Regions from separate parts of the Rhizobium sp. BK008 genome, predicted to be linked through region 2. Evidence: predicted binding sites of a transcription regulator. Region 2 holds the regulator's gene; each other region holds the start of a gene.

Region 1 (4,899 bases), on a different contig from region 2:
CCGGACGCGGGAACGGCCCGCGGACATTGCGGCGCAGATTGACGAACTGCTGCTGGGCGGAGGTGAAATGGTACCGCGCCTCCTCGTCCGTCGCCGCCACCGCGCCCATGACGCCGACCATCACATAGGGCTTGTCGAGTGTCGCCGAAGGCTGGAAACGGTCACGGTAGATGGCGATCGCATCGAGCAGCATGTCGGGTGCGAAATGCGAGGCGAAGGCATATGGAAGCCCGAGCATGGCGGCGAGCTGCGCACTGTAAAGGCTGGAACCGAGCAGCCAGATCGGGATATGCGAGCCATTGCCGGGAACGGCGAGGATCGCCTGGTTCTCGACCGGCGTGCCAAGGAGTTGCTGCAATTCCACCACGTCGTTGGGGAAGCTGTTTGCGCCGGCTTCGAGGTTGCGCCGCAGCGCCTGTGCCGTGCGCATATCCGTTCCCGGCGCGCGCCCGAGGCCGAGATCGATGCGGCCGGGGAAAAGCGCCTCCAGCGTGCCGAACTGCTCGGCGATGACGAGCGGCGAATGATTGGGCAGCATGATGCCGCCCGAGCCGATGCGGATGCGCTTGGTCGCAGCCCCGACATGGCCGATGACGACTGATGTGGCGGCACTGGCGATCCCCGGCATGCCGTGATGTTCGGCGAGCCAGAAGCGCTTGTAGCCGAACTCCTCGGCCTTCTCAGCCATCCGCGCCGAACTTTCGAGGGACTGACGCACGGTGCTGCCTTCGGCAACGGGGGAAAGGTCGAGTATGGAGAAGGGAACCATGGAAAACCTGCCGGGCAGTTGAAGGATGCAGCCTATGTAGGTTCGCCCTCGCGCCATTCCAAACCATGCGCGCAAACAAAAAGGGCCGCGCGAGCGCGACCCTGCCAGATGCTGGAAGCGATAGCTTAGCGGTGACGGCGCAGCACATGCACCTCGGCGCTCGGCTGGTGGTGGCCTTGCGGCAGCGTGAAATTGCCGAGCTGGCGGTCCATTTCCAGGGCTTCCGTCGCCAGCCGGTGGATCGCCGCCGTCGTCTCCTCGACCATCGAGGCGTTCTGCTGCGTCATCGCGTCGAGTTCGGCGACAGCGCTATTGATCTCACGCAGCGTATTGGCCTCCTCGCGGGTCGCGCCCATGATCTCGTTGATCTGTCCGTTGATCGCCTCGACATGGGCGCCGATGCCCGTGAGAGCAACGCCCGCCCTTTCCACCAGCGTAACGCCGCTTTCGACCTCATGCGTCGATTTCTGCAGCAGGTTGGAGATCTCCTTCGCCGCGCTCGATGAGCGCTGGGCGAGCTCGCGCACTTCCATGGCGACGACGGCGAAGCCCTTGCCGGATTCACCGGCGCGCGCCGCCTCGACGCCGGCATTGAGCGCCAGGAGGTTGGTCTGAAAGGCGATGTCGTCGATGACCGAGATGATCGTGTTGATCTGGCGCGAGGAAGCCTGGATTGCCTCCATCGCCGCGATCGTCTCCTGCATGATCTGGCCGGAGCCCGTCGTTTCCTTCTTGGCGTCGCGAGCGATGCGCTCGGCCTGTTCGGCCCGCTCGATCTGCTGACGGACCGACTGGGTGATGGCGCTGATCGCATTCGCCGTTTCGGTGATCGAGCCGGCCTGGCGCTCGGTGCGCCCGGCAAGTTCGTCGGCGCCGGTGCGCATCTCCTCGGAGCCGGCGCGCACCGCCATCGAGTTGCCGCCGATTGCCGTCATGGTTTCGCTGAGCGTCGCCAGCGCTTCGTTGAAATTGACCCGCAGGCTTTCGAGCTCGTTCGGGAAGCGTGTATCGATCTGGTAGGCGAGATCGCCGTTCGCCAGATGATGCAGGCCCTCGTCGAGCGCCTCGACCACCTGCTGCAGCGTCTTCGCCTCTGCCTCGCGCTCGGCCAGATTCTGCTGGCGGTCGTGCTCGGCCTGCAGGCGCGTCTCTTCACTGGCGGCTTCGAGCTCGCGGCCTTCGATCAGCGACTGCCGGAAGCGGGCGAGCGCGTTGGCCATCGTGCCGATTTCGTCCTTGCGGTTCAGGCTGCCGATCTCGCTGTCGAGTTTGCCGTCCGCGACATCGCGGGTGACGCCGGCAAGGCGCGCAAGCGGCGAAAACAGGAAATTGGTGACGAGGCCGGTCGCGACCGCCATGACGACGAGCACGCCGATGCCGATCATCGTCAGCAGAGTGGCGATCTCGATCGAGCCGGCATTGAGTTCGCTGAGCAGCACGCTCTCGACCACCAGGAAGCGGTCGCCGCGATAGTCGATGCCGCGGACATAGGCACGGGCGGCACCATCCGCCCGGTTGAAATCGGCAACCGTCATCGCCGAACTGGCAAGTGCGCTCTGGATGAAGGTGAAGGGTGTGGCATCGAGCATGGCAAGCTTGCCGGCCGCATCGAGACCGATAGCCGATCCATCGCCGGAGACGATCGCCGCCCGTGCCGTGCTGCCCTGGACGATGCCCTTGGCAAGGATGCCGGTGACGATGTCGTCGCGCACCTTGAAGAGGATGATGCCCTTGGCCGCTCCGAGCTTGATGATCGGCACGGCATAGAAGATCGCCGATTTGCCGCTGCCGGCATCGACGCGAAGGCCGGAGAAACCTGTCGGCGCGGCATCATCGGTCGCCTTGGCGGTATTCTCGATCGCCTTGGCGAAAGCGATGCCGGCGCCGGTTGCCTTCCAGGCGTCCGACTTCAGGTTCTCGGCGAAATCGTCCTCCTTCTTATAGGAATAGAGGACCGTGCCCTCGAGATCGGCGATCAGCAGGTCGCTGAAGGCGGTATCCTCGAGGTCGCGGGCGACTTCGCCCTGCGTCTTCTCATGGTTCGAATAATAAAAGCCGCTCGGCCCTTCCGGCTTCATAAGCTTCTCGCGCTGGTCGGCCGGGTTGGGATTGTTCGATATGAAAACCTTCTTCAGCTCGGCACGAGCGTCGCCCGAGGTCTTCTCGATGGTTTTCCAGCCGCTCTTCAGGCTGGTGATCGACATTTGCAGCGCCTCGATGCGCGCAATCGAGTTGGCCTGGTTTTCAAGCTGCGCCAGCTGGTCCTGCAGCATGTCGCCGCGGAAGATCAGCACGCTTTCCTTGGCCTTCAGCGCCTGCTCGTCGGAGATGCGGCTGCTGGCGAAATAGGCGAGTACGTCGATGACCGCGATCGACAGCACGGTCAGCAGAATGAATGTGACGATGACCTTGAAGGACAGGGATTGAAATCTCTGTGCCATGTACGACGAACCCCTTCTGAACGCGCTTGCCGGCCTGGCATGCAGCGCATGCCCGATCGACTGACCTGTAAACAGAACATCGGGGGCTTAATCTTCGTGAAAAGACGCCCCTCTCGTATTGACGACTAGAATTCGGGCATCTGTTTTAATTCGCGGTAAATAGCGGGGCCTAAATCCGGGAGTGTTTTTGTTTTGTTCACATATCGATGGCACTTATTTCGCGATCGCTATAGGTTGAACCATGCAAAATACGATTCGCATTGTCGGTATTGATCCCGGACTTCGCCGCACCGGCTGGGGAATCATTGACACGCTGGGCAATTCCCTGCGGTTTGTCGCGTCTGGAACCGTGACCTCCGATGGCGACATGGACCTTGCCTCCCGCCTTTGCCAATTGCACGACGGCCTGGCGGAGATTGTCCATAGCTACAAGCCGGATGAAGCCGCCGTCGAACAGACCTTCGTCAACAAGGATGCGGTGGCGACCTTGAAGCTTGGCCAGGCCCGCGGCATCGCCATGCTGGTGCCGGCGCGTGCCGGCCTGCCGGTTTCGGAATATGCCCCGAACGCCGTAAAAAAGGCCGTCATCGGCGTCGGCCATGGCGAAAAGCACCAGATCCACATGATGCTGAAGATCCTGATGCCGAAAGTCGAATTCAAGGGCGACGATGCTGCCGACGCCCTGGCGATCGCCATCTGCCACGCGCATAATCGCGGCAGTAACAGGATGCGCCAGGCACTGGCCGGTTAATCTATACTTGACTTGTTCCCATCTGCTGAGAGACCGCGACCCATGATCGGCAAGCTGAAAGGCACCATAGACGAGATCGGCGAAGACTATGTGCTCGTCGATGTGCACGGCGTCTGCTACGTCGCCCATTGTTCGGCCCGCACCCTGTCCAAGCTCGGCTCGGCCGGCGAGGCCTGCGTGCTGTTCATCGAGACCTATGTGCGCGAGGACCAGTTGAAGCTCTTCGGCTTCATGAGCGCGCTGGAGCGGGAATGGTTCAACCTGCTCCAGAGCGTCCAGGGCGTCGGCGCCAAGGTGGCACTCGCCGTGCTGTCGACGTTGACGCCGGGCGAACTTGCCAATGCGATCGCCCTACAGGACCGCGCCGCCGTCTCCCGCGCACCGGGCGTTGGTCCGAAAGTGGCGATGCGCCTCGTCACCGAGCTCAAGAACCGGGCGCCGGCCTTTGCCGGCGAAGCGATCAATATCGGCCTCAAACAGGAACTCGGCGAAGGTGTCGCGGCAGCACCTGTCGCCGATGCGGTTTCCGCACTGACCAACCTCGGCTATTCCCGCGACCAGGCGGCGAATGCGATTGCCGCAGCCATGAAGACGGCAGGCGATGGTGCAGACAGCGCCAAGCTGATCCGATTGGGATTGAAGGAACTGGCGCGGTAGAGTAGGATAAACTGTCGATTTTCCGACAAATGACAAATTTTCCGACTCACTCACCAAAATAGGACTACTGATCGATGTGGGGAGAATTTACGCTTTCACCCAAAGGCCAGATAACGCTTCCGAAGGAACTGCGGGATGCTCTCGGTCTTCAGCCCGGCGATCAGCTTGTTTTCTCCATCATCGACGGAGAGGTCGTGATCACACCAAAATCGATCAACTTCAACGATCTCGCAGGCCTTCTCGGATCGCCTCCAAATGGACGTGCTTCCCTGGAGGAGATC
Region 2 (4,899 bases):
CAATGCCGCAATTGCCAGCCTTCGAACCAGCGTTCCGATGTGGACGAAAGCGCGTCGCGATCTCTAACATTCGCTTGGTCCGCGCTTTGCTCTTTGGTTTTGCGCGACATGCTTATAGCGCGATCATGTCAGACTGTTGAACGTCAAGCTGGGTAATCAGGCCTTGGCGACCGCATCGAAGGCAAGCAGCTTTTCGAGGAGCCGCGGCATGTCCTTGAGATAGACCATGTTCGGTCCGTCGGAAGGCGCATTGTCGGGGTCCTGATGGGTTTCGAGGAAGACGCCGGCAATGCCGGTCGCCACCGCTGCGCGCGCCAGCGTTTCAACGAATTCCCGCTGGCCGCCCGAGGAATCGCCCTGCCCGCCCGGCTGCGCCACGGAATGGGTGGCGTCGAAAACAACGGGAGCACCCATCGACGCCATGATCGGCAGCGAACGCATGTCGGAAACCAGCGTGTTGTAGCCAAACGAGGCGCCGCGCTCGCACAGCAGCACGTTCGGATTGCCGCTGGCGTTAAGCTTCTTCAGGACGTTTTTCATATCCCAGGGAGCGAGGAACTGGCCCTTCTTGACATTGACGACGCGGCCGGTATTGGCGGCGGCGATGAGAAGATCGGTCTGGCGGCAAAGGAAGGCCGGGATCTGCAGGACATCGACGGTCTTTGCCACCTCGGCGCATTGTTCGGCGGTATGAACGTCGGTCAGGACGGGAAAGCCGAATTCCTTCTTGAGGTCGGCAAAGATCTCCATGCCCTTTTCAATGCCGATGCCGCGTTCGGCCGAAAGCGAAGTGCGGTTCGCCTTGTCGAAGGAGCTCTTGTAGACGAGGCCGATGCCGAGCTTTCCGCAAAGCTCCTTCAGCGTGCCGGCCACCATGAAGGCGTGGTCGCGGCTCTCCATCTGGCAAGGGCCGGCAATCAGCGACAGGCGGCCGGTGTTGGAAAAGGTGACCTGGCCCTGGCCCTCGCCGATCTTGACTTGGGAATTCGTATCTGTGCTCATCGTGTTTCCTCGAAGGCGAAAAGCGTGCCCTGCCCGGGCGCGGGCTTCACCAGAATGCGATTGTTCTTGCGCGTATATGTCACCCCGTTAGCAGCCAAATGCGCTTCTGTCACGGCAAGATCGGCGACAGCGAAGAGAATCGCCCGGCCGCGCAGGCCGCGGTCGGCGTATGGGACAGCGACCTCGAAATAGGCCTCCAAACCCTCCGGCGTCATCAGGCTGATTTTCACATTCGACGCCGCGATCTTGACGCCGAAACCGGTGTTCTCGACTGCCGATTGCGCGCTGGCAAGACTGACGAAGGCGGCGAAGGCAGCCGCATCGGGCGCGCAAAGCACCACCTCGGCAATGCCGGTGACGCCATTGGCATGCGCCTCCAGCGCGCCGCGGTCGGCCGGCAGCGGATTGACGCGCTCGACGGTGAAGAGAAAGAGATCGGGCGCGCGCAGGTCGCCGGCAAAGGCCAGCCTGAAGCCGGCAATGCTCTCAGAACCATCCGGCATCGTCATCGGCCGGCTGAACGCCAGCATCTCGCCGGCGCTCGCTCCGTCGCCGACGAAATTCCGATGATCGATATCGGCATCCTCGCTGCCGAAGGCCACCGCCGAAAGCCCTTCCTCGCCGCAGCGGAATCGGAAGGCGCGGTTGCGGGCGGTGAAGACATTGCCTTGCCGCGCCGATGCTTCACTTTCCCTAACGCTCGCAATCCCGAGCGGCTCCAGATAGGTCTTATCGGCAAAAAAGACGCAGGCATTCTCCGTTCCGAAGGGATGACGCGCATCGGCGGCAACGGTAAAGCCCAGCTTGCCGAGCCTCTCGCGCGCCAGATCGATATTGACGACCGGCAGCACGACATGATCCAGCGGGCGTGGTTTGGCGGAATGCTCGTTCATGGTATCCCCTCTCCTCACACGGCAGAGATGTGCGACAGTGCCGCGCAAGGCAAGACTTGTCGGCCAATCCGGCGAATGAAAATAAAAATCTCAACGAGTTGGCGCCAAGTTTTACGGAAATTTAGCTACTTGCGGAACACATATGGAACATATAGTGTCTGTTCTGGATTTGTTTCAATCACGAGGTCACAACGTCGATGCTCACGCGCAAACAACAGGAGCTTCTCCTCTTCATTCATGAGCGCATGAAGGAATCCGGCGTTCCGCCGTCTTTCGACGAAATGAAGGACGCCCTGGATCTCGCTTCGAAGTCCGGGATTCACCGGCTGATTACTGCGCTCGAGGAGCGTGGCTTCATTCGCCGCCTACCGAACCGGGCCCGCGCACTCGAGGTCATCAAGCTTCCGGAGGCCTATAGCCCCAGCATCCAGCCCCGGCGCGGCTTTTCGCCGAGCGTCATTGAGGGCAGCCTGGGCAAGCCCCAGCCGGTCGCCACTCCCGCTCCTGCAAAACCCGTCGCCGACAATGGCAACTCAGTCTCCGTGCCGGTCATGGGCCGGATCGCCGCCGGCGTTCCGATCTCGGCAATCCAGAACAACACCCACGACATCGTCGTTCCGGCCGATATGCTCGGCTCCGGTGAACACTACGCGCTGGAGGTCAAGGGTGATTCGATGATCGACGCCGGCATTTTCGACGGCGACACCGTGATCATCCGCAATGGCAGCACCGCAAGCCCTGGCGACATCGTCGTTGCTCTCGTCGACGACGAAGAAGCGACGCTCAAACGCTTCCGCCGCAAGGGCGCCTCGATCGCGCTGGAAGCGGCCAACCCGGCTTACGAGACCCGGATCTTCGGGCCAGACCGCGTCAAGGTGCAGGGCAAACTCGTCGGCCTTATTCGCCGCTATCACTGACACCCTGCAGGCCGGTTTCGACAAAGCTGTTGCTGCGCCAGTCATAGGCGCGATGGCGGATCCATGGCCGCCACAGATCATCGAATGCGGTTGTGACCTCCATGCCGGCCTCCGCGAACCGCAGCTCGACGGAACCGGTCCGGCGCAACGTCTCGCCGGTGAAGAGCGTCGCGCCTGAGCGGCAGCTGTTGAAACGCAGGCGGACCGACGTTACCACGATATCGGCCGCATCGCAGGCCGGAGCGAGATAGGCGGCATTGTCGATGACGGCGACCACATGACCGTTGCCAAGCCTTGATATGCACCAGGCCTTCTTGACGCAGGAAAAGCGGTTTGCGTCACCGCCGGCTGCAGCCGCCCGCATCGCCGCCCTCGCTTCGTTCTGCTGATCGCGGGAGAGCTTGACGCGGCGGTCCTCTCCCGCTGGCGGGACAGCAGGACCATCCAGCATCTTCGGCGGGTCATGCGCCGGCAGGACCAGCGCGCGCTGCCATTGGTCGAAGATGAAATCCGGCGGGTTTTCACGGTTGGAGGCCATTGCCGCCGCCTCGACGACCGCGACGAGACTGCCATCTTCCGAAATCACCAGATCCGGCGGCCGGGGAACCGGCAGAAGCAGCAGGATGAGCGTTGCGACTGACATGATCGACGTGCCCATATGGCGCAGCCGAGTGCGGAGCAGCGTCAGCAGCAGGAAGCCTGCCACGGCGACCGCGAAATACCAGGCGGGCAAGCGGCCGATGCCGATGTCGCCACCCCAGCCGGACACGGTCTTGGCGACGGCGATCACCAGATCGAGGCCGAATCCGACAATCTTCCAAGGCAAAACGTCCAGACCGAAAGGCATGAGCAGCATCGCCAGCAACCCGGCCGGCATGATGATGAAGGAGATGATCGGCATCGTCGCGAGGTTTGCCGGCAGGCCGTAGGCGGTCAGGCGATGAAAATGCTCGATCGAAAACAGTGCGGTGGAGAAACCGCCGATCAGCGAGGTCAGGAAGACACCGCCGAAGAACCCCGCAACCGCGACGAAAGGCCTGACGATCGGCAGCTTCAGGAAGGCATTCTCGCGGACGCGCCGATCCTTCCACAGCTGATAGCCCGACACGAGCGCCAAGGTTGCGGCAAAGGACATCTGGAAGCTCGGCCCCAGGACTTCGGAGGGCGAAATGACGAGGATGACGAGCGCGGAGAGAGCGACATTGCGCAGGCTGATCGACGGCCGGTCAAAGAAGACGGCAATCAGCATGATGGCCATCATGATGAAGGCGCGTTCGGCCGAGACCGCGAAGCCGGAGATCAGGAAATAGGCCGTGACGGCGATGAGCGCGCCGGCGGCGGCGATCTTCTTCGTCGGATAGGCCTGGGCGACGCCGGGAAAGAGGCTGAGCAGCATCCGGAAGCCGACGAAGAAGATGCCGGCCGACAGCGCCATGTTGAGTCCTGAGATGGCGATGATATGCGCCAGACCGGACTGGCGCAGCGCCTCCGTGGTCGCATTCGAGATGGCGCGCCGTTCGTCCGTCACCAGAGCAGCGGCAAAAGCGCCGGTGTCGCCGGGCAGAATCGATCGGATGCGGTCGCCGATGCCGCTGCGCAGCCGGTAAAGCCATTCGAGCAGGGCTTCCGCCGTCGATCTGGCAGCCTGCGGGCCTGCCTGCAAATCGACTTTCGTCGGCGCGCCGTAGAAGAAACCATTGGCGCCGATGCCATCGAAATGGGCCCCGAAAGAGAAGTCGTTGAGCTCTGGAAGTGCTGGGCCTGACGGTGGTGTCAGCCGAGCCCTGCCGGTGATGATGTCACCGATCTCGAAAGGCGCGTCGGCGCCGCGGGCGATCGCGGTTATCCGTTCCGGCGGCCGCTTCACCTGCGGCGCCTCGGTGCCGGTGACGGCCAGAATGTAGCGCCACCGGCCGCGACCATCGCCTTCGCGCCGTTCGACACGGCCGGTCACCGTCGTCGTCACGGCGGAGTCGAGGATCACGGTCGAAGCCCGCCAGCTTTCGAACTCCGCCGAGACCATGCCACCGGCCATAAGTGCAAGCGCCAGCAGGACGGTCCGCAATGCCGCCCGCATACGGCTGGCG
Region 3 (4,899 bases), on a different contig from region 2:
TACGTGGCGCGGCGCTTCGGTCATGCTCGGGCTTGTTCTGCAGCCGGTTGATATCCAGCGGATCCTCGCATCAGGCTACGGCAGTCCGGTTTGCGCCGAATGACTGCCCCTCACCCTAACCCTCTCCCCGTAAACGGGGCGAGGGGACGTGCCCTGAGAGGCGGGAGAGGAACGGAGAGGTTACGGCTATCCCCCTTCGCCCCGCGAGCGGGGAGAAGGTGGCGGCAACCGGATGAGGGGCTGGCCTCGGCAATCTCCTTGACCGAGGTGTCGAAGATGACCACACCGATCATTTTCGGTTGGCCCTCTGAGGCGGCTGCGTTCCAATCGTAATGGCATCAAGACCACGGCGAGAAGTCATGCAAGGGATCGAATTATCACGCGGTTTCTATACTGATATCGTTCGGCCCTGGTTGAGCGAGGCTGCGCCAGAGCTCCGCTATTCCGCCGCACTGATCGGCTATGGTTCGGAGCTCATCGGTTTTGACGACGAGGTTTCCAAGGACCACAATTGGGGGCCACGCGTCCACATCCTCCTGAGCCGAGATGATTTCGGCAATTGTGCACGGCGATTGGTCGATGAATTTTCCAAATTTGCGCCGGCTGACTATCTTGGAGAACCTATCGGCTGGCGCAGCCGACCACATCCGGCGTCAAATAGCGTCGAGGCAGCCGGAGCGCTTGAACACGGACTGGAATTTCATACGCTCGAAGCGCTACTGGAAGGCCACTTCGCCGTTCGGTCGGTGGGAAACCTCAACGCTCTTCAATGGCTGGGCTTCGCAGAGCAAAAGCTTCTCGCCTTCACATCAGGCGCCGTCTTTCATGATGACGACAGCCGCTTGAGCCAGGCCCGTGATCGCCTGGGATATTTCCCAGAAGACGTGTGGCTCTACAAGATTGCGTGTCAGTGGCGGCGCATCTCTGAAGAGCAGGCATTTGTCGGTCGCGCGGGGCAAGTCGGAGACGACCTGGGTTCGCGGGTCATCGCCGCGCGGCTGGTGCGGGACGTGATGAGAATGGGGTTCCTGCTCGAGCGCCGGTACGCCCCCTATTCGAAATGGCTCGGCAGCGGCTTTGCCAGGCTCCCGATCGCAGAGGCGCTCTCACCCCACCTGAAGCGGGCCTTACATTCGAATGCATGGACAGCGAGAGGACGCGCTCGCTTGGGCTTACCTGGAATTGGCGCACAGGCAAAATGCGATCGGCATCGCCTCCTTCGAGCCAATCGTGGGTCCATACCATGACCGGCCATTTACGACCATCAACGCTGACGATGCGGTAGAGACCACGTGTTCAGCGATAGCGGACGCGTCGATCAGACAGTTGCCGATTGTCGGCTCTTTGGATCAGGTCAGCGACCTTACGCCCTTGCTTGAAGACGCCAAGCTCTCTCAAAGGATGATGAGCCAGTTACGCAGTTGATCGCTCTGTCATTCCGAAAGCGGGCCGTTGCACAGCGTGTGTTACTATCCTGCGCATGACGAATTGAAATTCATTTTACAGAGTATTTGAGTGCTTCGGCGCCCCTTTTCCTACGCCGCCGCCGTCAGCCTCTCCCCGGCGATCCTGTAGGAGATCGCTTCGGCGAGATGGATGCGGCCGACCGTCGGTTTGCCGTCGAGATCGGCCAGGGTGCGGGCGACCTTGAGGACGCGGTGGTAGCCGCGGGCGGAGAATTTCATTTTCTCGGCGGCGTCGCGCAGCAGCTGCAGGCCGCCAGCATCGGGCTCGGCCAGTTTCTCGATCATGGCGGTGGAGCAGCGGGCATTGGTACCGATGCCTTTTGCGCCGGCGCTTTCGAAGCGCTCCTGCTGGATCTCGCGGGCGCGGGCGACGCGGCGGGCGACGTCGGCGCTGCTTTCGGCCGCCATCGGCCGGATGAGATCGGCGGCGGAGACGGCCGGCACGTCGATGCGGATATCGATGCGGTCCATCAGCGGGCCGGAGATGCGGGCCTGGTAGTCGCTCATGCAGCGCGGGCCGCGGGCGCAGCTATGACCGGGCTCGCCGGCCATGCCGCAGCGGCAGGGGTTCATTGCCGCGATCAGCTGGAATTTCGCCGGATAGGAAACGCGGTGATTGGCACGCGCGATGACGCACTCGCCGCCTTCGAGCGGCTGGCGCAGCGCATCGAGCGCCTGCGGCGTGAACTCTGGAAATTCGTCGAGAAACAGCACGCCGTGATGGGCAAGCGAGGCTTCGCCCGGACGGGCGCGCAGGCCGCCGCCGACGAGGGCGGCCATGGTGGCGGAATGATGCGGGGTGCGGAAGGGCCGGCGGTCGGAAAGCTTGCCGCCGGAGAGCTGGCCGGCGATCGAGTGGACCATCGACACCTCCAGCAGTTCGGCGGCCGAAAGCGGCGGCAGGATCGACGGCAGCCTGGCCGCCAGCATCGACTTGCCGGAGCCTGGAGGCCCGACCATCAGGAGATTATGGCCGCCGGCGGCTGCGACCTCCAGCGCCCGCTTGGCGCTTTCCTGGCCCTTGATCTCGGCAAGGTCCGGCAGGTTGGCGGCATTGGCGCGGATCGATGCCTCCGGCCTGGAGAGGACCTGCGTGCCGCGGAAATGATTGGCAAGAGCGATCAGGCTCCGGGGCGCGAGGATATCGACATCGGCGCCCGCCCAGGCAGCTTCGGCGCCGCTTTCGGCCGGGCAGATCAGCCCCTTGCCGAGCGCATTGGCGCCGATCGCGGCCGGCAGCGCACCTGCGATGGCGGCGATCGTGCCATCGAGGTTGAGCTCGCCGACAACGACAAAATCCGACAGCGCATCGGCGGGAATAGCGCCGAGGGCGGCCATCAGCGCAAGGGCGATCGGCAGATCGAAATGCGAGCCTTCCTTCGGCAAATCGGCGGGCGCCAGATTGACGGTTACCCGCCTGGCCGGCAGCGCCAGGCCGGAGGCATGGAGGGCGGCCTGCACCCGCTCGCGGCTTTCGGCAACCGCCTTGTCGGGCAGGCCGACGATCTGCATGCCGACCTTGCCGGGCGCGACCATGACCTGAACCTCGACCGGCACGCCTTCGATGCCCTGGAATGCCACCGTGCTGACACGCGCGACCATAAACCCATCCCCTTGCCGCAAACTCTTATACCGCCCCCGGCCCTTGAAAGCCAGCGGTTGCAATCTGGCATGGAATCGGGAATAAAACAAGAACAATCAAGGAACGTATCTGGATATCCGCGGCGACCGGGTTGTACCCGGCCGCGGGATCAAAACGGGCATGATTTGCCGGTCAGCCGCGTTTGCGTTCGATCGCATCCCAGAGCAGGCTTGATATATCGGCGCCGCCGAACTTCTTGACCTCGCGGATGCCCGTGGGCGAGGTGACGTTGATCTCGGTCATGTAATCGCCGATCACGTCGATGCCGACGAGCAGGAAGCCGCGTTCTCTCAGCGCCGGGCCGATGCGGGCGCAGATTTCCTGCTCGCGCGACGTTAGTTCGGTCGCCTCGGCGCGGCCGCCGACATGCATATTGGAGCGGCTGTCGTGCTCGGCCGGGACGCGGTTGATGGCGCCGGCAAATTCACCGTCGACCAGGATGATGCGTTTGTCGCCCTTGCGCACATCGGGCAGATATTGCTGGGCGATGAAGGGTTCGCGGAACAGCTGGCCGAACATCTCCAGCAGCGAGGAGAGGTTGCGGTCGTCGCGGGTTGAATGAAAGACGCCGGCGCCGCCATTGCCGTAGAGCGGCTTCAGGATGATATCGCCCATCTCGTCGCGGAAACGGCGGATCTCGGCCGGGTCCTTGGTGATCAGCGTCTTCGGCATCAGGTCGGAAAATTCGGTGACGAAGATCTTCTCCGGCGAATTGCGCACCCAGGCCGGATCGTTGACGACCAGCGTCTTCGGGTGAATGCGCTCGAGCAGATGCGTCGAGGTGATATAGGCCATGTCGAAGGGCGGGTCCTGGCGCAGCAGCACGACATCCATGGTGGCGAGATCGACGCGCTCCGGCGCACCAAGCTCGACGTGATCGCCCTTGACGTCGCGCAGCAGCATCGGCTCGACGCTGGCAAAGAGCTTGCCGTCGCGGAAGCTCAGGCGGTCGGGCGTATAATGGAAGAGCCGGTAGCCGCGCGCCTGGGCTTCCAGGCTCATGGCGAAGGTGGAATCACCTGCGATATTGATGCCGGCGACATGATCCATCTGGACCGCTACATTGGTGATCTTGGCCATTTCCGTCCCTTCCTGACTGCCGGACAGATGTAGGTCGGCCAGATTTCAAACGCAACGGCCAATCAAGGCCTTCCGGGGCACCCTGATCATCGCGTCTCAAGGATCCGCATCAGCCGGCCGCGATAGCTGTCGAGAATAACGGCGAGCACGATGACGGCGCCGATGACGATCGGCTTGATATTGTCGTCGGCGCCGAGCAGCTGCAATCCCGTCGACAGCACCTGCAGAATGCAGGCGCCGACCAGCGTGCCGATGATCGAGCCTTTGCCGCCGGAGAGGCTGGTGCCGCCGATGATGACGGCGGCGATGGCGTTCAACTCATAGCCGATGCCGGCAACCGGGCTGCCGACATTGAGGCGGAGCAGATAGACCATGGCGGCAATGCCGGCGGTCAGCCCGGAGATCGTGAAGACCGCGATCTTGTATCTTTTCGGCTGATGCCCCGACAGCCGCACAGCCTCTTCATTGGTGCCGATGGCAAAGACGAAGCGCCCGAAGACGGTATAGCGCAGCACGAACCAGCCGATCAGGACGACGACGATCGCAATCAGGAAGATCGACGGAAAGATGCCCCAGAAGATCAGGTTGCCGAAATCGACGAAAGGCTGCGGCAGGCCTGTTATCGTGGAGTTGTCGCTGACCACGCGGGCCAGGCCGCTGGCGACGTTCAGCATGCCGAGGGTGACGATGAAGGACGGAAGCTTCCACTTC
Region 4 (4,899 bases), on a different contig from region 2:
AGCCAATGCGCTCTGATCGAGAGCAGGAAGAAAGGCTCCAGGCGTCAGCAGGCCCCGGGTGGGATGATGCCAGCGGATCAATGCTTCGAGCCCGATGATTTTTCCGTCGGAGAGTCTGACCTGGGGCTGATAGAAGAGCTCCAGCTCACCTTGACGCATCCCGGCAAGAAGCTCATCGCGCAGTTCGCGCCGCGCCGACGTCTCGCTTCGCATGGTGGCGTCATACATCCGGATCGAGTGTCCGCCTGCGGCTTTCGCTCGATACAGGGCGTAGTCGGCACTGGCAATCAGCTCTTCGGCTTCCACCCCGTGGGCCGGTGAAAGAGCAAAGCCGATGCTGGTGCCGAGTTCCAGGACATGTCCGCCGAGTTCAAACGGCTTTGCAAATGCCTGGAGGATAGCATCGGCTTGGGCATAAACGGCACGCGGGTCGCTTACATCCTGCAACAGCACCGCAAATTCGTCGCCGCCGACACGTGCAATATGAGCGTCAGGACGCAGCGTGTATGGGAGCCTGACACCGACGGCCTGCAAAAGGCAATCGCCGACCAAATGTCCGTGCGTGTCGTTGACTTCCTTGAAGCCATCCAGGTCCAAGAGCATGATGGCGGCAGCGTTTCCCGCAGCAAGCGTATCGGCAAGCAGCGCGGAAAAGCGATGACGATTAAGCAGTCCCGTCAGGGTATCCTGGCTTGCCAGGCGCAACAGTCGCCCTTCCTTCTCCCGTCGCTCTGAAATATCGGTGATGACGGCGCCAGCACAGAAGCCGCGTTTGCCACGCCAGGTCGACAGGGTGATTTCGATCGGAAACTCCGTGCCGTCCTTCCTGACCGCCGACACCTCGACCGGCCTGCCACCGAGATTTGGCTTTTGCCCCGCCGACACTTTTTGCAGCCCTGCCATGTGGGCGCCCCGCATCCGCTCCGGGATGATGATAGTGATGGGCTTTCCGATCATCTCGCCTTTGGTGTAGCCGAACAGCGCGCAGGCGGAGGGATTGACGAAGTCGATATCTCCGTGGCTGTCGATCGAGATCAGGGATAATTTCGTCGCCTCGGCAAATTTCACCACCGTGAACGGCATGCGCCGCTCCGAGCTGCTCATTGAAGACGACTTGGGTGTCATGCGTGCCTCGTGCATCGTGCCGGGCCTGTTTCGAAATTATCCGGTTGGGAAATCTGCCGGCCAAGCACAATCACCATGGAATACATGCGTGAACATTGATTTAAGTCGCGTGCATGCCGCTGGCAGAAAAGCCCAGAAAGGCGCAACTCGAGAGTGCCACCAGAGGTGATCAAGCAAACTGGACTCTTGAAGGCAGCCCCGCTAGCGTGCGCGGGCTTCGAAACCGGAGGCGGACAATGCTCAACGAAAACGACCAGACGGAACTTACGAACACCCTGTCTGGTCGCGATGTCGCGCAGGCTGGTGCTCTTTGCTATCGTCGGACCGAAGGCGGTGGACTTGAAATTCTTTTTGTAGGCAGCCGACGGAACGGTCGCTGGGGCATTCCGAAAGGGCGCGTCGAGTATGGTGAAATCACCAGCGCTGCGGCGCTCAGAGAGGCCTTCGAGGAAGCCGGAGTGGTGGGCCTCGTCGACACGACCGTGTTCGGTTCCTTTTCGTATCGAAAGGACACGGGTCCCAACCACTACCATGTGTCCGTCCATCTTCTCCAGGTGTCGCGCATCGCGGACGAGTTTCCGGAGAAAAGCATCCGTAAAACACATTGGTTCCCACTGAAGGATGCCATGCGCGAGGCAGCCCGGCCGGGTCTGCGAGCGCTCCTTTGTCGGGTTGAGAACATCGACCCATGAAGCTCAGTTTCGGCAGATCGCTATTGAGGGTCCTCAGAGCCCAAAAGAAAATCAGCAAACGGATCGAGAAAGCTGTCGCAAAGACCCGACGCAAAACGAAACGTTCAACGCCCCGTCCCGCGAAACCGATTTTGGTCGAGACAACCGCGTTTGGAAGCAACCCGGGCCGCCTGGCGATGAAATCCTTCGTTCCGACGTCCAGGCTGCCGAAGAACCCTGCGCTTGTCGTCTTGCTTCACGGATGCCGTCAGACTCCTGAAAGCCTGGATGCCGCGGCGGGCTTTTCCAAGCTCGCGAAAGAACGCGGTTTCGTTCTTCTCTATCCACAGCAGAAGAGAGCAAACAATTCGCAAGATTGCTTCAACTGGTTTCGACCAAGTGCCGTCGCGCGAGACCGCGGCGAGGTCCGTTCGATCAAGCAGATGATCGAGCACCTATGCGAGCGACATCGCATCGACCGGTCGAGGATCTTCATCGCGGGGCTGTCCGCCGGCGGGGCGATGACGGGCGCACTTGTCGCGATCTATCCCTCACTGTTTGCCGGCGCCGCAATCATCGCCGGCATGCCGTTCGGATCTGTCCGCGACGCGATGTCGGCCCTGCGCGCGATGAAGTCAGGTGCGACGCCGCCACCGGGCGGATGGGGACGGCCGATCGCCGAGATTTCGCCAGAAGTCAGGGCATGGCCTCCGATAACCATCTGGCAGGGCATGGAAGACCGGGTGGTCAAGCCCGCCAATGCGCTCGCTTGTGTTGCTCAGTGGCTCGAAGTTCAGGGCATTGTAGAAAGCAGCGGCCGCTTGGAGAAAAAACCATGGGGCAGCTTGCAGTCGTGGAAAGTGACCGGCGAGAGGAAAGTGGCCCTCTATTCGGTCAGCAACATGGGCCACGGGCTTCCGATCAAGAAACGCAAGAGCGTCATAACACCACGATCTGCTGACCCTTATGTGATCCCGGCAGATATCTCGGCTCCAGCTGAGATGATGCGATTATGGGGCTTGTCCAGGTTTCGAGTGTAACCAGTTCGCGGGCATGTTCGACCGCACCAGGCAAAGTCCGGTCGCGATGGGGTCACCTACACCATCTCAGTGCGCGCAATGAAATGCCAGGCTTGTCTTCGAGCAGCTGACAGTGCAGGTGAAGGAAATACCCAGGCCCGGGGATACGAGGTTCGTGAGATGTTGAAGATCGCGATCACGTCATCGCCAATGCAAATGCGGCGGTGGCCGCTTTCGGGCACTGGGATCTACTATCGGGCCGCGGCCGGAACCAAGATCGGCGAGGGTGCTCGCAGCGACCACCACGCTGGCCAACGGCGTAAATCCTTTGTGCACCAAAAATCACGCGGACTGGTTCGCGTTGCAGCAGCCCTTTTGCCGTTGCGCAATCGGAATACAGTGGGGCGCAAAAGTCTGCCCTCGGCGTTCGGCCTCAATCAATCGGCTACGACAAGGCGGCCGCTCATTCCAAATCGAGCGACTGCTTGAGTTCGTCGATCCGCTTGGACGCTTCGGCCTTGGTCAGATCCTCGGCATAGGCTTCAGGCCGGTGCGCCTGTTCCGACAAGGTCTTCAGATAGGACCGCTGCGCGCCGGTCATCGGCTCGTCGCCGCTGACCCAATCGTCGGGGTCTTTCTCTGTGTTGGATGATGTCTTCGTTTTCGGATTGTCACTCATAGCGGCCTCCTGAATTCGTTCTCTAAACGTTCCAAGTGGTGCTGCTGTTCCCGCTGTATGGCGATCGTCGCGTTGGGCAATCGATGGCTCTTGTTCGGACGTAAAGGCGCCCCGCCGAGCGAGAGGAATTCCGCTTATCACAACAGCCGCTTGGTCAGTGCCGAAAACGGTGGTCGATCGGTTCGTCCGAGAAAGCAGCGCGCCAGTCCGATAGCCGTCGGCTGACCAGCCCGCCACGACGGGTCATTAGGAATGGGGATCTTCCCGCCATTCGGATGTCGCGCCGAATTCTGAAATGGCAAACGAGATGACGCTGCGCAGGCGCGGCGTCATGCGGCGATCGCGATGATAGATAAGCGACATCGGTCGCTCGCGGAGATGCCAGTCTGGAAAGAGTTGAACGAGCAGGCCTGCCTCGACATCCGAACGCAGCAGAATGGATGGCTGCATGATCACTCCCAGGCCCGCGCGCGCGGCCATGCGCACGGCCTGACCGCTATTGACGGTGATCGACATCCGCGGAATGACTTCGACCTTAACGTCGCCGTTCGCCAGCTTCCATGGTGACCGCGCTGCCGGGGCAAAGCCGATGGCATCATGGTTGGCCAGGTCACTTGGATGACCTGGATTGCCCCTTCGAGCAAGGTAGTCTGGTGCAGCGCAGATCATCATCTGGTAAGGGGCAAGACGGCGCGCGATCAAGCGGCTATCGGGCAACTCGCCGATACGGAAGGCAATATCGAATCCTTCGTCGACAATATCGACATTGCGATCCGTCAAGGTGATATCCAGCGTGACATCCGGGGCAAGCGCGCGGTAGCGCTGCAGTCTCGGCATCAGCATCTCTGCGCCGAACGTCGTCGGAGCCGTCATCTTCAGCTTGCCGCGAGGCTCTGCTTGCAATGCCTCGGCATCCTGATCGGCAATCGCCACGCGCTCCAGAATATCTCGGCACTGTTCGACATAGCTGGCGCCGAAATCCGTCAGGCTCTGACGGCGGGTCGTCCTGTTCAGAAGACGCGTTCCGAGGCGCTCCTCAAGTGCTGCCACATGCTGCCCAACCATTGCCGGTGACATCCCGAGCTTGCCGGAGGCGGCACTCATCGAGCCCTCTTGCACCGTTGTCACGAATACCTGCATGGATCGGAATAGGCCCATTCGATAGCTCTGCTTTTAAATGACGATATTATTTTCGCGATTATCCATTTGTATGGGCGAAATTACAACTCCTGTGACGCTGCAAACAAGGAGCACGACATGGCGCAGAACAGATTCACGGGCAAAACGGTCCTCATTACCGGGGCGGGAACGGGCATGGGGCGGGCTGCCGCGCTTCGATTGGTCGAAGAGGGTGGCCAGGTCGCTCTCATCGGACGCCGGCCCGAGCCTATCGGCCAATTGCAGT

Evidence for each region. Region 2 encodes LexA, which represses DNA repair genes until DNA is damaged. Its sites were predicted from a motif close to TGTTCNNNNTGTGTTCNG; they were not measured.
Region 1: ruvC (crossover junction endodeoxyribonuclease RuvC) is a predicted target of LexA. The motif match lies at 3,393-3,410, and genes of this name have one in related genera.
Region 3: FHT69_RS24570 (YifB family Mg chelatase-like AAA ATPase) is a predicted target of LexA. The motif match lies at 3,146-3,163, and genes of this name have one in related genera.
Region 4: FHT69_RS17450 (DUF3072 domain-containing protein) is a predicted target of LexA. The motif match lies at 3,511-3,528, and genes of this name have one in related genera.

Annotation. Positions count from the first base shown of each region.
Region 1 is NZ_JACIFK010000008.1:69,201-74,099, forward strand. Features, by position in the region: gene FHT69_RS26375 (LLM class flavin-dependent oxidoreductase) at 1-769, opposite strand, end outside; gene FHT69_RS26380 (methyl-accepting chemotaxis protein) at 895-3,210, opposite strand; gene ruvC (crossover junction endodeoxyribonuclease RuvC) at 3,452-3,961, shown strand; gene ruvA (Holliday junction branch migration protein RuvA) at 4,004-4,618, shown strand; gene FHT69_RS26395 (AbrB/MazE/SpoVT family DNA-binding domain-containing protein) at 4,693-4,899, shown strand, end outside.
Region 2 is NZ_JACIFK010000001.1:1,640,108-1,645,006, forward strand. Features, by position in the region: gene kdsA (3-deoxy-8-phosphooctulonate synthase) at 157-1,002, opposite strand; gene FHT69_RS07960 (VOC family protein) at 999-1,895, opposite strand; gene lexA (transcriptional repressor LexA) at 2,093-2,812, shown strand; gene FHT69_RS07970 (ComEC/Rec2 family competence protein) at 2,793-4,899, opposite strand, start outside.
Region 3 is NZ_JACIFK010000007.1:85,787-90,685, reverse strand. Features, by position in the region: gene FHT69_RS24575 (DUF4037 domain-containing protein) at 360-1,247, shown strand; gene FHT69_RS24570 (YifB family Mg chelatase-like AAA ATPase) at 1,536-3,068, opposite strand; gene gshB (glutathione synthase) at 3,241-4,188, opposite strand; gene FHT69_RS24560 (ABC transporter permease) at 4,275-4,899, opposite strand, start outside.
Region 4 is NZ_JACIFK010000003.1:578,195-583,093, forward strand. Features, by position in the region: gene FHT69_RS17435 (putative bifunctional diguanylate cyclase/phosphodiesterase) at 1-1,125, opposite strand, end outside; gene FHT69_RS17440 (NUDIX hydrolase) at 1,362-1,817, shown strand; gene FHT69_RS17445 (PHB depolymerase family esterase) at 1,814-2,836, shown strand; gene FHT69_RS17450 (DUF3072 domain-containing protein) at 3,279-3,494, opposite strand; gene FHT69_RS17455 (LysR family transcriptional regulator) at 3,741-4,652, opposite strand; gene FHT69_RS17460 (SDR family NAD(P)-dependent oxidoreductase) at 4,752-4,899, shown strand, end outside.